Regions from separate parts of the Paenibacillus sp. FSL R5-0527 genome, predicted to be linked through region 2. Evidence: riboswitches for the same ligand, from Rfam matches in the RefSeq annotation. Region 2 holds a riboswitch; the other holds the start of a gene.
The links. Region 2 has a riboswitch for FMN ahead of ribD (bifunctional diaminohydroxyphosphoribosylaminopyrimidine deaminase/5-amino-6-(5-phosphoribosylamino)uracil reductase RibD). Riboswitches for the same ligand answer to the same signal wherever they lie in the genome.

Region 1: it holds a riboswitch for FMN, as region 2 does, so the genes downstream of both, NYE69_RS10200 (DMT family transporter) here and ribD (bifunctional diaminohydroxyphosphoribosylaminopyrimidine deaminase/5-amino-6-(5-phosphoribosylamino)uracil reductase RibD) in region 2, are expected to answer to the same signal.

Annotation. Positions count from the first base shown of each region.
Region 1 covers NZ_JBBOYI010000001.1:2,327,554-2,333,600, reverse strand. Annotated here, with positions in the region: gene NYE69_RS10205 (hypothetical protein) at 1-320, opposite strand, end outside; gene NYE69_RS10200 (DMT family transporter) at 763-1,899, opposite strand; FMN riboswitch at 2,026-2,195, opposite strand; gene NYE69_RS10195 (glycoside hydrolase family 18 protein) at 2,356-3,642, opposite strand; gene NYE69_RS10190 (MetQ/NlpA family ABC transporter substrate-binding protein) at 3,873-4,748, opposite strand; gene NYE69_RS10185 (methionine ABC transporter permease) at 4,867-5,547, opposite strand; gene NYE69_RS10180 (methionine ABC transporter ATP-binding protein) at 5,540-6,047, opposite strand, start outside.
Region 2 covers NZ_JBBOYI010000001.1:5,178,035-5,184,081, forward strand. Annotated here, with positions in the region: gene NYE69_RS22910 (segregation and condensation protein A) at 1-56, opposite strand, end outside; gene ribH (6,7-dimethyl-8-ribityllumazine synthase) at 135-608, opposite strand; gene NYE69_RS22920 (bifunctional 3,4-dihydroxy-2-butanone-4-phosphate synthase/GTP cyclohydrolase II) at 668-1,906, opposite strand; gene ribE (riboflavin synthase) at 1,935-2,621, opposite strand; gene ribD (bifunctional diaminohydroxyphosphoribosylaminopyrimidine deaminase/5-amino-6-(5-phosphoribosylamino)uracil reductase RibD) at 2,645-3,754, opposite strand; FMN riboswitch at 4,079-4,273, opposite strand; gene NYE69_RS22935 (SDR family oxidoreductase) at 4,434-5,288, opposite strand; gene NYE69_RS22940 (MerR family transcriptional regulator) at 5,383-5,796, shown strand.

The sequences.
Region 1 (6,047 bases), 2.9 Mb from region 2:
CCTTGAAGAATAAGTTCATCGCATAATAAGAAGCCGATTTTCATGCGGCCCATCTCGATTACCTTGGGATCGTCGTATTTAGCCCGATCCAGGACGATGCCACCGCTCCCGAATATGATCACAGCTCGGTCCTTTGGTTTTTTGTAGCCGGTGATGATCGTTTTATTGTACGTTTGGGCAAGACTACAAGCCGACTCCAGATTATCGTTCAAATATCCCTCGGGATAAAGATATAAATCCGCGCCCGTATTTTTTTCCAGAGCTTTTTCGAGCTGATCGGTCCCGTATTCCATGACAGGTTGTCCGATAAATATTTTCATAATTCGCTCCTTAACATTATATGGGTTCAATCGAGCCTGCCCCTATTAGCTTCTCCTCAGTCCTGGAGCTATGTCCCATTGGATAAATCCAATAGATTTACTCCGGCATCGCGGCCAAATCTGCAGTCTCATTGGATAAATCCAATAGATTTGCTGCGATAGGCTCTTTTCTGAGAATTTTATCCGATTCTATTGGAAAAATCCAATCAAGCTTGTGAAATTGGAAGCAGAATTCCGTTCTATTGGATATATCCAATAAAATCACCGTCACCAGTCAGCGTGTTTACAAATCCGCATTCAGTCGCGCGCAGGACCATCCAGAAAGTGCCGGACCAGCCAAAGCCCCATACTCCCAAATTCCTCTTGGCAACAAAAAAGACCTCCGCAACAGAGGTCCCCAAAATCAAAGTTAGTTAACACACAAGCTAAACGATCTTCCCTGTTAAGCGCCAGCTTTGCCCACTTTGCCCGCGTTGCCCGGGTTGCCCGAGTTGCCCGCTTTCGTCTCCGCGGCGGGCGAGCCGCCCTGGCGTGAGATGATGAACAGCGCCGCCCAGATCAGCACGAAGCCGCACACTTGGGCCGTCGTAATCATCTGCTGGAACGCCACCCAGTTGACGAGCACCCCGACCATCGGGAAGCTCAGCTCGGCCAGCGTGGCTACCGAAGCCTTCGTGGTCGTCAGCCCTTTGTAGTAGACGAGCAGGCTCAGGAGACCCGGCAGCAGCGCTTGTCCAAGCATGTTCAGCGAAACGGCGGCGATCTGCCAGCCTCCGGCCGGCAGGTTCCAGCCCGCCCCTTCGTTCCAGGCGATGGCCAGCAGCAGCGGCAGCGCCAAAATAAACCGCAGCGACGTCACCGTCTCATACTTCATCTTCCCGACCATCAGCCGCCCCATCACGGTGGAACCGCCCCAAAGCGCGGCCGCTCCCAGCGAAAGCAGGCTGCCGATTTGCACGAAATCGCTCCAGTGCCCGATCGGAACCGTAAATCCGAAAGTAAGCAGGTACGTTCCGGCCAAAGCGACCGCCAGCAATCCGAAAAAGTGGCGCGGCAGCTTCTCCTTCAACAGCAGACCGGCGAGCAGGATAGCGAACAGCGGCTGCATTTTTTGCAGCAGCAGCACGGCGTTCAAATCGCCGCTGGAGAGCGCCATCGTGAACAGGATGGTGGCGATCGCCGACCCGCCCCAGGAAATGAAGAGCAGCGCGCCGGCGTGGCGCCAGCCCAGCCCTTTCAGTTCGGAGCGGTTTTTCCATAACACCGGAACGGCCACCAAAGCGATGATGATGTGTTCAATCAGAACGATTTGCGCCGACGTCAGCGACTTCAGCAAAATGACCCGAAACAGCGGGTCGACGCCCCAAAGGGCGGCTCCCAAAACAACGAGCCAAAACCCGGTTTTCGCCGTACCTTTCGCGGCCGCGTTCCCGGCCAAGGCTGCCGCCTTCCCTGACGCGCCGCCTGGCGCTGCGGACCCTCCCGCCAGCGTGCCGGCGCTGCGTCCGGCCTGCAAACCGGCCTTGCCGGTTCCCGCTCCTACTCCGTTTACACTGCTGCTTGTACTTGCATTTTTCATAATGATGTCCCCTTCTTGAATATGGGGTCTACGTAGAAAACCCCCGCAATCCTTCCTACAAAAGGGGTTGCGGGGGCGACCAAATAAGCCTGGCCAGAGCAAAAAAGCTCCGTTCAAACTTGCTTGTTTGATCTTCTCCCATCCGGACTATACCGTCGGCCTTGGAATCGCACCAAGTCAGTCGCCAACCGCGGACAACACGCGGTAAACGAGTCGCGGGCTTAAGCCCCTCTCTTCCCATGGAACAGAGGAACCTCACCGCCGGTCAGGAATTTCACCTTACCCCGAAGATCCATATTCATTTAAATTTTTTTTAAAATGTTGGGTTGGTTTCAGCATAACGCATCCACCCCAATATCACTGTAGCAAAAATCACATGAAAATTATATTTGAAAATTCTTGAAAATTCAAGACCTCCCGACATTGACATTACCTGCCCAACGTTACCCACCTGAATTACACCCGCTTCGCCACGTCGAAGTTGCTTTCGATAAGCAGCCAGTTTTGCGGGAAGCTGAGGCCCAGCTTCCAATAGCTCATGCCCCTGAGACCCAGCTCTTTGATCAAATCGAACTTCGCCTGGATGGACCTGGCGTCCTCGAACCACACTTCATGCCGTCTTCCTTCCCCGTCCGTATACCTGAAAAAAGGAGCCTGCGCCCGCGCGCTGTATTCGATCGCCACATTATGCCGGGCCGCGATTTCGATCGCCCGCTGCGGACTGACCGCCCGCGCGACGCTGCCGGGTACGAACGGCAAGGTCCAATCATAGCCGTACAAATTTTGCCCCATCATAATTTTCGCCGCCGGCATTTCCGTCAGCGCGTATTCGATGACCCTGCGGACCGGCCCGATCGGCGATACGGCCTGCGCCGGTCCGCCGCTGTAGCCCCATTCGTAGGTCATGATCACGACAAAATCGGCGATTTCCCCGTGCGCCCGGTAATCGTGGGCTTCATACCACAGCCCCTGTTGCTCCCGGCTCGTCTTGGGCGCCAGCGCGGTCGACATCAGCCAGCCCTGCCGCCCGAAACGGGCCTGCGCTTTCCGCAAAAAGGCATTGTAGGCTTCCCGGTCGGCCGGCCGCAAAAACTCGAAATCGAAATGAATGTCCCGGAATCCGTAATTGCGGGCCGTGGCCGCGATATTGTCCAAAAGCCGGTCCTGGACGGGCAGGTCGTTCAGCAGAATCCGTCCCAGTTCATCGCTGAACCGGTCGTTTTCCTGGTTCGTAACGACCATCATCAGCACGACCCGGTTCTCTCCGGCGATGGCCGGAAAGTTGTCCAGCAACGGTTCTTTAAGCGAACCGTCCCGCCGCGCCTGGAAGCTGAACGGCGCCAGATAAGTCAAATGCGGGGCCGCCTCCCGCGCCCCCTCCTCGAGCGCCGGGGCCACGGTCCCGCCACGCGGTTCCACATAGGCGTTAAACTCCGCGCTCCGCTTGGGGCGGGGAGGAATGTACAGGCGAAACCCGGCCGACAACGTCTGGTCCGGAGAGATGCCGTTTACCCGAGCCAGCTCCCGATAGTTGATTCCGAACCGCCGTGCAATCGACCACAGGCTGTCGCCGGGCTGAACCCGGTAATAGCTGCCGACGGTTGGAATAACCAAAGCTTGGCCTGCGACGAGCCGGTTGGGATCCGGAATTTCATTCGCTTCCGCGATATCGTCATAGGGGATGCCGTAAGTATCGGCGATGCTGTATATGGTCTGATTCCGCTGAACGACATGGATCTGCATCGTCTTCCCTCCTTCACAAACAATTCGCTATCACTATCTTATGAAGAGGGAAGTTTGGCTTATGCCGCCTGCCGCCGGCAGCCCGCCGATGCGCCAGCCGATGCGCCGGCCTCTGTGCTCGACCTCTGTCATGCAGTGCAACACAGCACTCCTGAGGCTAGGCTGGCTAGGTCCCCTTTGATGCCAGGTCCCTTTGGATGCCAAGTCCCTTTTGATGCCAGATCCCGTTTTTAGAACGCCGGCAGCGCGATCTCGTCGTATTTTTGCTCCAGGAACTGTTTCACTTCCGGGCTGGAAATCGCTTTGGCCAGCTTTTGAACCGGCTCCGAATCCTTGTTGTCCTCGCGGGCGACAAGCGTAATGGCAAACGCGGAATCGACGGTTTCCGTCAGCAGCGCGTCCTTCTTCGGCGTCAGTCCGAGCGGGCTGGCATACGCCGGCGTCATCAGCACCAGATCGGCGTCATCGAGCATCCGGGCCAGCATGAGCAAATCGACTTCTTCGAATTTGTAATTATGGCTGTTTTCCACGATGTCCGCCTGGGTGGCTTCCAGCCCCGCGCCTTCCTTCAGCTTGATGACCCCCGCCTTATCCAGCATCATCAGCGACCTGGCGATGTTGGAAGGATCGTTGGCGATGGCGATCGTCGCCCCGTCCGGCAGTTCCTCCATCGATTTGTACTTTTTGGAATATGCGCCGTACACCGCGTGATATACCGGCTGAACCGCCGCTAGATGGGCGTTTTTGCTTTCATTGTACTGCTCCATATAAGGAACGTGCTGGAAAAAATTAGCATCGACTTCCTTGTTGGCCAAGGCATCGTTCGGCTGCACGTTGTCGGATAATACCACCAGTTCCAGGTCGATGCCCTCCTCCTTAAGCTGCGGCTTGATCAATTCAAGAATTTCCGTCATCGGCGGAATCAAGGTGGCTACCTTCAACGTTGTCGTTGTTGTTTCCGCAGACGCTGCCGCCGAAGTTGCCCCGTTCGTCCCCGCTTCATTCCCGGCGCCTTTCGCCGCCCGGTCTTGTCCGCCGCCGCTCCCGCACGCAGTCAGCACAAGCGCCAGCAGCGCCAGGCTCATCATCCATTTCATCATTTTCATGAAAAAACTCCCCCTTCAACCCTCATCCTAATTCTCTTCCTTGCTCTTTTTACCCGCTGCCTGCTTAACGCTGCCTGCTTAATGCTGCCAGTGAATCCGGGCTTCCCCGCAAAAAAACTTAACGCTTGTCCAAACGCCGGGAAATCGCATTTCCGGCAAACTGAATGCCCTGCACCAAAATAATCATCAGCACGATGACGGCAACCATCAGCTCCGTTTCGAAGCGCTGGTAGCCGTAGCGGATGGCAAAATCGCCGACCCCGCCGCCGCCGACCACCCCCATGACCGTGGAGTAGGAAATAAAGCTGATCGTCGAGGAGGTCAGTCCAAGCACCAGACCGGAACGGGCTTCCACCAGTAAAAATTTGAAAATGATAGCCAGCTTCGAGGCCCCCATGGCCCGGGCCGCCTCCATCACGCCGCGCGGCACCTCCAGCAGCGACTGCTCCACGAACCGCGAATAAATCGCCACCGCCACGATCGCCAGCGGCACGGAAGCGGCCAGTGTTCCAATCGCGGTGCCCACAATCAAGCGGGTGAGCGGAATCATAAACACGACCAGCAGCAAAAACGGAAAGGAGCGTACAATGTTCACAGCGCTGTTCAGAACGGCCGACCAGCCGCGATGTTCGTACAGCTGCCCTTTGCTGGTCAGAAACATCAGCGTGCCGAGCGGAAACCCAAGCAGGATAGCCGCGGCCAGCGAGATACCGACCATCATAAACGTTTCGCCGATCGCTTCCCCGATCTGAGCGCGGTATTGCAGCACATCGTGCCACATGGCGGCAAAATCAAACATGGCGCCCCTCCGTTCCTGCGAGCAGCTGCTCCCGGTAGGACATCGCAAGTGCAGACTTATCCGCCGCACCCCGGCGCTGCCCCAGAGGGAACGTATCCGTCAGCCTTCCGTTCTCCATGACGGACACGGTGTCGCAGAGGCTTTTCACGACCTCCATTTCGTGGGTCACGATCACGATCGTTACTCCAAGGGTGTCGCGGATATGCCTCAGCACCTCCAAAATTTCCGCCGTCGTCCGCGGGTCGAGCGACGAGGTCGGCTCATCGCAGAGCAGCACGTCCGGCCGGTTCGCCAGGGCCCGGGCGATCGCCACCCGCTGTTTTTGCCCGCCGCTTAAGGCCGACGGATACTGCTTCGCCTTGTCCGGCAGGCCAACGAACCGCAGACACTCATCCACGCGCTCGGCGCGCTCGCGTCTTGGGGTCCCGGCCAATTCAAGCGGCACCGATATGTTGCCGCTGACCGTCCGGTTATTCAGCAGATGAAACTGCTGGAAAATC
Region 2 (6,047 bases):
AAGGTTTCCAGCTTGTACAATACTGTCGTCAATGAACATCCTCCACCCGTAACCATACATATGTAAATAAGTTTACCTTAAAAATGAAAAAAGTAGTACCCTAACGTCGATTAGAGTACTACATTAAATAAGCACTATTTTAGCTGTTTCGTCAAGTTTGCCATCTCGATCGCCGTTATCGCCGCGTCCCAACCCTTATTCCCGGCTTTGGTGCCGGCGCGTTCGATCGCCTGCTCGATATTTTCCGTCGTCAAAACGCCGAAGATCGTCGGAACGCCGGTTTTCAGGCCAACCGCCGCGACGCCCTTGGCGACTTCGTTGCAGACGTAATCGTAGTGCGAGGTGGAGCCGCGGATAACGGTGCCCAGCGTGATGACCGCGTCGTATTTGCCGCTTTCCGCCAGTTTTTGAGCCGCAAACGGAATTTCAAATGCGCCCGGCACCCAGGCGACGCTGACTTCCTCGTCCTTGGCGCCGTGCCGCTTCAGCGCGTCCAGCGCGCCGGACAGCAGCTTGCTCGTGATAAACTCGTTGAAGCGCCCCACGACGATCGCATATTTTAACCCTTCCGATATTAAATGCCCTTCAAATACGTTTACGTTAGCCATATCGAATCATACCTTTCATTATTGGAATGAAAATCGCTAGCGGTTCGCCCTTCGGCCTGTCAGACCCGGGGCGACTCGTCTTGCTCAAGATCGTCGAACTTCAGCAGGTGGCCGAGCTTCGTCTGCTTCGTATGCAAGTACTTGGCGTTATCGGCGTTTTCCTTCATTTGAATCGGCACCCGCTCGACCACTTCCAGGCCGTATCCCTCCAGGCCTTTGATTTTGCGCGGGTTGTTCGTCAGCAGGCGGATTTTCCGCACGCCCAAATCCTTAAGGATTTGCGCGCCGATCCCATAATCGCGGAGATCGGGCGGAAAACCGAGCTTCAGATTGGCATCGACCGTATCGTAACCTTCTTCCTGCAGCTTATAGGCTTTCAGTTTATTGATCAGCCCGATGCCTCGTCCTTCCTGGCGCATGTACAGTAGCACGCCGTTCCCCGCTTCCTCGATCTGCCGGAGCGCCGCTTCAAACTGCGGGCCGCAATCGCAGCGATGCGAATGGAACACATCGCCGGTCAGACATTCCGAGTGAACGCGGACGAGCACCGGCTCAGTGCTGTTGATTTCGCCTTTAACCAGCGCCACATGTTCTTTCGAATCAACCTCGTTCGTATAAGCGACCGCGCGGAATTCGCCGTAATCGGTGGGCATCCGCACTTCGACTTCGCGGTTGACCAGCTTTTCCTTTTCGTTGCGGTAATGAATCAAGTCTTTGATGCTGATCAGCTTCAGATCAAACGTTTTGGCGATCTCGGCCAAATCCGGAAGTCTGGCCATCGTCCCGTCTTCCTTAATCACCTCGCAGATGACCCCCGCCGGATACGAGCCGCACATACGGGCCAAATCGACCGCGGCCTCCGTGTGGCCCGCGCGCCGGAGCACGCCGCCTTTTTTGGCGATCAGGGGGAACATATGGCCGGGCCGCCGGAAGTCCGCCGGCTTCGCGTTCGGGTCCATAATCCCTTTGACCGTAAGCGAACGTTCATAGGCGGAAATCCCGGTCGACGTATTTACATGGTCGATGGACACGGTAAAAGCCGTCCCGTGATAATCGGTATTTTGCGCAACCATCGGCTGCAAATCAAGCTCTTCGGCCCGCTCCTGCGTGATCGGCAGGCAGACGAGTCCGCGCCCTTGCGTGATCATAAAATTGATCACTTCCGGCGTCGCTTTTTCCGCCAGGGCGACGAAGTCCCCTTCGTTCTCCCGGTCTTCATCGTCTACGACGATGATAACTTTGCCTCGCATTAACTCGTAGATCGCATCTTCCACACGGTCCAATCGTATCTCGCTCATGCTTTTTCCCCTCCTGTTTCAACAAACTTTAGGCAAAACCGTTGGCGGTCAAAAACGGCAGATCGATTCCGGATTGGCCGGTTGGGCTGCCGGGACCTTCATCCTCAGGTTCGCCGTGATTTTTTCCGTATTTCAGCAAATGCTCCACGTATTTTCCCAGCACATCGCATTCCACATTTACCGTATCTCCCGGGCGTTTAAACGCAAGCACCGTCTCGGAAAGGGTATGGGGGATGATCGAAACGGCAAATTTCCCGCTCCCGGCCTCCACGACCGTCAGACTGATGCCGTCCACCGTAACCGAACCTTTGGGAATGATGTATTTGAACAAAGAAGATCGAAGCGGTGCGATTTCGTATACGACCGCGTTCTGGTCCCGGCCTGTGCCGACGATTTTCCCGACGCCGTCGACATGCCCCTGAACGATATGGCCGCCGAAGCGCCCGTTTGCCGCCATCGCCCGTTCCAGATTGACCCGGCTGCCCGGCTTCAAATCTTTCAAATTCGTATTCCGGTACGTTTGCGGCATCACATCGACCGTAAAGGAGGCGGCGCCTACGGCGGTGGCCGTGAGACAGACTCCGTTGACGGCGACGCTGTCCCCGATTTTGATATCTTCGGTGACCACCTGCGCGGAGATTTCCAGCAGCATCGCCTCTCCCTTGCGGCCGATCGACTTCATCGTTCCGATTTCCTCGATAAGTCCCGTGAACATCTCTTTTCCCTCCTCTGGTTCATTTACGTTTCGCTCCAAACCGGATAACCCCGGATGCACACATTATCTCCGATTTGCGTTATTTCCATATCCCGCAAGGTGACGGCGTCCCGCATCAAATCGAAGCCGGCAAACCTGAAATTCACCGCCGTCTCTTGGCCGCCGCCGATTAGCTTGGGGGCAAAAAACAACACGATTTCATCCACAAGCCGGTTTTGCAAAAGCGAGCCGTTTAAGCGGCCGCCGCCTTCCGCCAGCACGGACGAGATGCCTTTGGCTCCGAGCTGTTCCAGGGCAAGTTTGAGGTCCACCTGCGGCCCGTTTCCGCAGCGCATCACTTCGGCGCCCAGGCTTGTTAGCAGCTCCGCCTTGGCCGGATCGGCCCGCTCCGTCGTCAGCAGGATCGTCGGGGCCGCATGATCCTGCAGCACCTTGGCCGTTTCGGGAATCCGCAGCGTGGAATCGACGATCAACCGGACCGGCGACAGCCCCGGAACGGAAAGCCGGGTTGTGAGCTGCGGATCGTCGGCAACGACGGTGGAGACGCCGACCATAATCGCCTGATGCCGGTGCCGCATCGTATGCACGATTTCCCGCGCGCTTTCATTGGAAATCCATTTGCTGTCCCCGGTGCGGGAGGCGATTTTGCCGTCGAGCGTGCTGGCCGTTTTGACCGTGACGTAGGGGAGCCCCGTCGTAATAAATTTGATAAACTTCCGGTTGATCTTCACGGCCCTTTCCCGGAGCACGCCCACCTTTACCTCGATCCCCTGATCGCGGAGCATGGCGATGCCCCTGCCGGCAACCTGGGGATTCGGATCCTCGCAGGCGATCACGACCCGCTTGACCCCCTCGGTAATCAGCCGCTCGGCGCAAGGCGGCGTCAAACCGTAATGGCTGCAGGGCTCCAGCGAGACGTAAACGGTGCTGCCCTTGGCGTTCGCTCCGGCCATGTTCAGCGCGTGAACCTCCGCATGCGGCGTGCCGCGCTCAAGATGCGTCCCCAGGCCGACGAGCGCGCCGTCTTTTACGACCACCGCGCCGACCACCGGGTTGACGCCGGTTTGGCCTTGGGCCCGCTCGGCCATATCCAGGGCCAGCCCCATGTAGTATTCATCATCGATCACTTGCATTGCCTCTCGCCTCCCGCCGAATCCAAAATCACATAAATCTCAAACCAAAACCCCAAACAAAACCAAATAACCCTGCCGAAACCAATCCGGCAGGGTTGTATGAGAGTTATCCTACGCAAGACGCAAGCTAAAAGAGCAGACGGCAAAGACAATACCGCCAAAAAGACGGGTAGCCTAAAGACGCCGTATATTCAAGCCGCCATTTCATCGCGCAACTAAACTTTGTGAAATACGGAACTTGAAATACAAAAAGCTCTTTGGTTGCAAACACACACCGAAATAGTAAATAATCAAAGCATAGCTAAAACGAGCGTGTTTTTTCGCGTTTTCCTTCTCCCATCCAGACTATACTGTCGGTCCCGGAATCTCACCGGCTCAGCCGCTTGCGCTTGTTCAGCGCTTCGCGGGTCACGGACTCGTGCTTGAAACGGAGGGATTAATACCGACCGGCGAAAATCGCCGCTATCCGTTTCAGCCATCACCGTCGGTAGGGAATTGCACCCTGCCCCGAAGGATTGTAGCTTATTTGGTTGTGGTCCTATGACATGTCATAGGCTCTGCGGTAATGTTACCACCACAAAATGAAAAATGCAACATTTCCACTCTAAATTAAACTACATGTCTGAATTATCCGTGCCTTCCAGCCACCGAAAGAACGGGTCTCTTGGAACTTTAATCTCTACACCCCAAAATAATGCCCTTCTTCGAGATCGGCGATCAGTCCGGGCTGCACCGGTTTCCAGCCCAGAAGCTCCCGTGTTGCCAGACTCCCCTGCGCAGTGTTGAACACGCCTGCGATGTCGAATGCCGCAATGGGGCCAAGAAAGCCAAAATGGGCGGTTGCTTCTTCAGATGTGATGCTAACCGCCGGCACGTTCAATTGCCGCCCGATGACCTCGGCGATCTCGCGGAACGGAATGCCTACATCGCCGACGCCAAGCAGCCGTGAGCCCGCCGGGGCGGATTCCAGCGCCAGTCGGTACAGAACCGCCGCATCCAGGCGGTGAACCGCCGGCCAGCGGTTCATTCCGTCGCCGATGTAGGCGGCGAAGCCCTTCTCCCGGGCGATGTTGATCAACGTCGGCACAAAGGCCCTATCGCCTTCGCCGTGCACGGTCGGTGCAAGCGTGACGATGGATGCCCGAATACCCCGCTCTGCCATGGCGAGCACGGCATCGTCCACGGTATGTCCATTTTCGTGAGGGTGGCCCGTGGTAATGAACGGCTTCCCGGAGCCTTCGAGCGCCGCCCCCATGGCTTGGGCGGCCCGCAAATCCAGAGCCAGCGCAGCTTCAAAGTCGGAAAAGTCGCCGGTGAACGCCAGATGAATCACGCCGTCCGCAGCCGCGGCGGCACTGCGCAGAGTATCGAGATCGTCCAGCGTGCCGTATAGCGCTTCGGCTCCCGCCGCCTTTAATCCCGCGGCTTTCTCTTCAGAACGGCAAAGACCCGTAACTGTATGTCCCGCGCCGATCAGTTCCCGGACAACTGCGGAACCGACATACCCTGTTGCTCCTGTAACAAAAACATGCATAATGATATCCTCCTTCATGAGTTGACTGCTTGAACGTGTTAAGCATAAACTATGAAGTGAACTCTAGGGCAAGCGGCCCAAAGGAGAAATGATCATGAGGATTCAGGAACTGGCGGACAAGATGGGATTAACGATCCATACGATCCGCTTTTATGAAAAGGAAGGCTTGCTGGATGCTCGGCATGTCCGGCGAGAAAGCAACAATTACCGTAACTATTCGCAAGAGGCTGTCGAGCGGTTGAGGCTCATCAAGAATTTCCAGTCCATCGGCTGTTCGCTGGCCGAACTGAAGGAAGCTTTGCAGGAATGCGACACCAATATGAGCACCAATCTGCAGATTATTGAATGGATTCGCGGCAAGAAAAGGGAGATCGAAAGCAAGAAGGAAGAATACGACCAAATGCTGAACACCCTTAACAAGATGCTGGAGTACAAGACGCTGCTCATGGACGATCCGCAAAAAGCTCAAGAGATGCAAAGGACTTGGTATGCCAGTTCTTCCGATTGAGTTGCTTATGGTTTTGTTTGAAATGGATAATTAATGGCATAAGCCATCGTTTCCCGATGGCTTAATGAGGTGACTTACATTCTTTCTTCTCCTAAATTTTTGTCGCATCTTTCGTAAGAGCTCGTACTTTCTCCAAGGTTTGGATTAAACAAAGGTTCAATATACGTTAGACAATAGCTTTCATACTGCTGGGGATAACACGGATCCACTTTACGGCAAACTCCTGTGACTACCCCCTCCTCCATTAACTG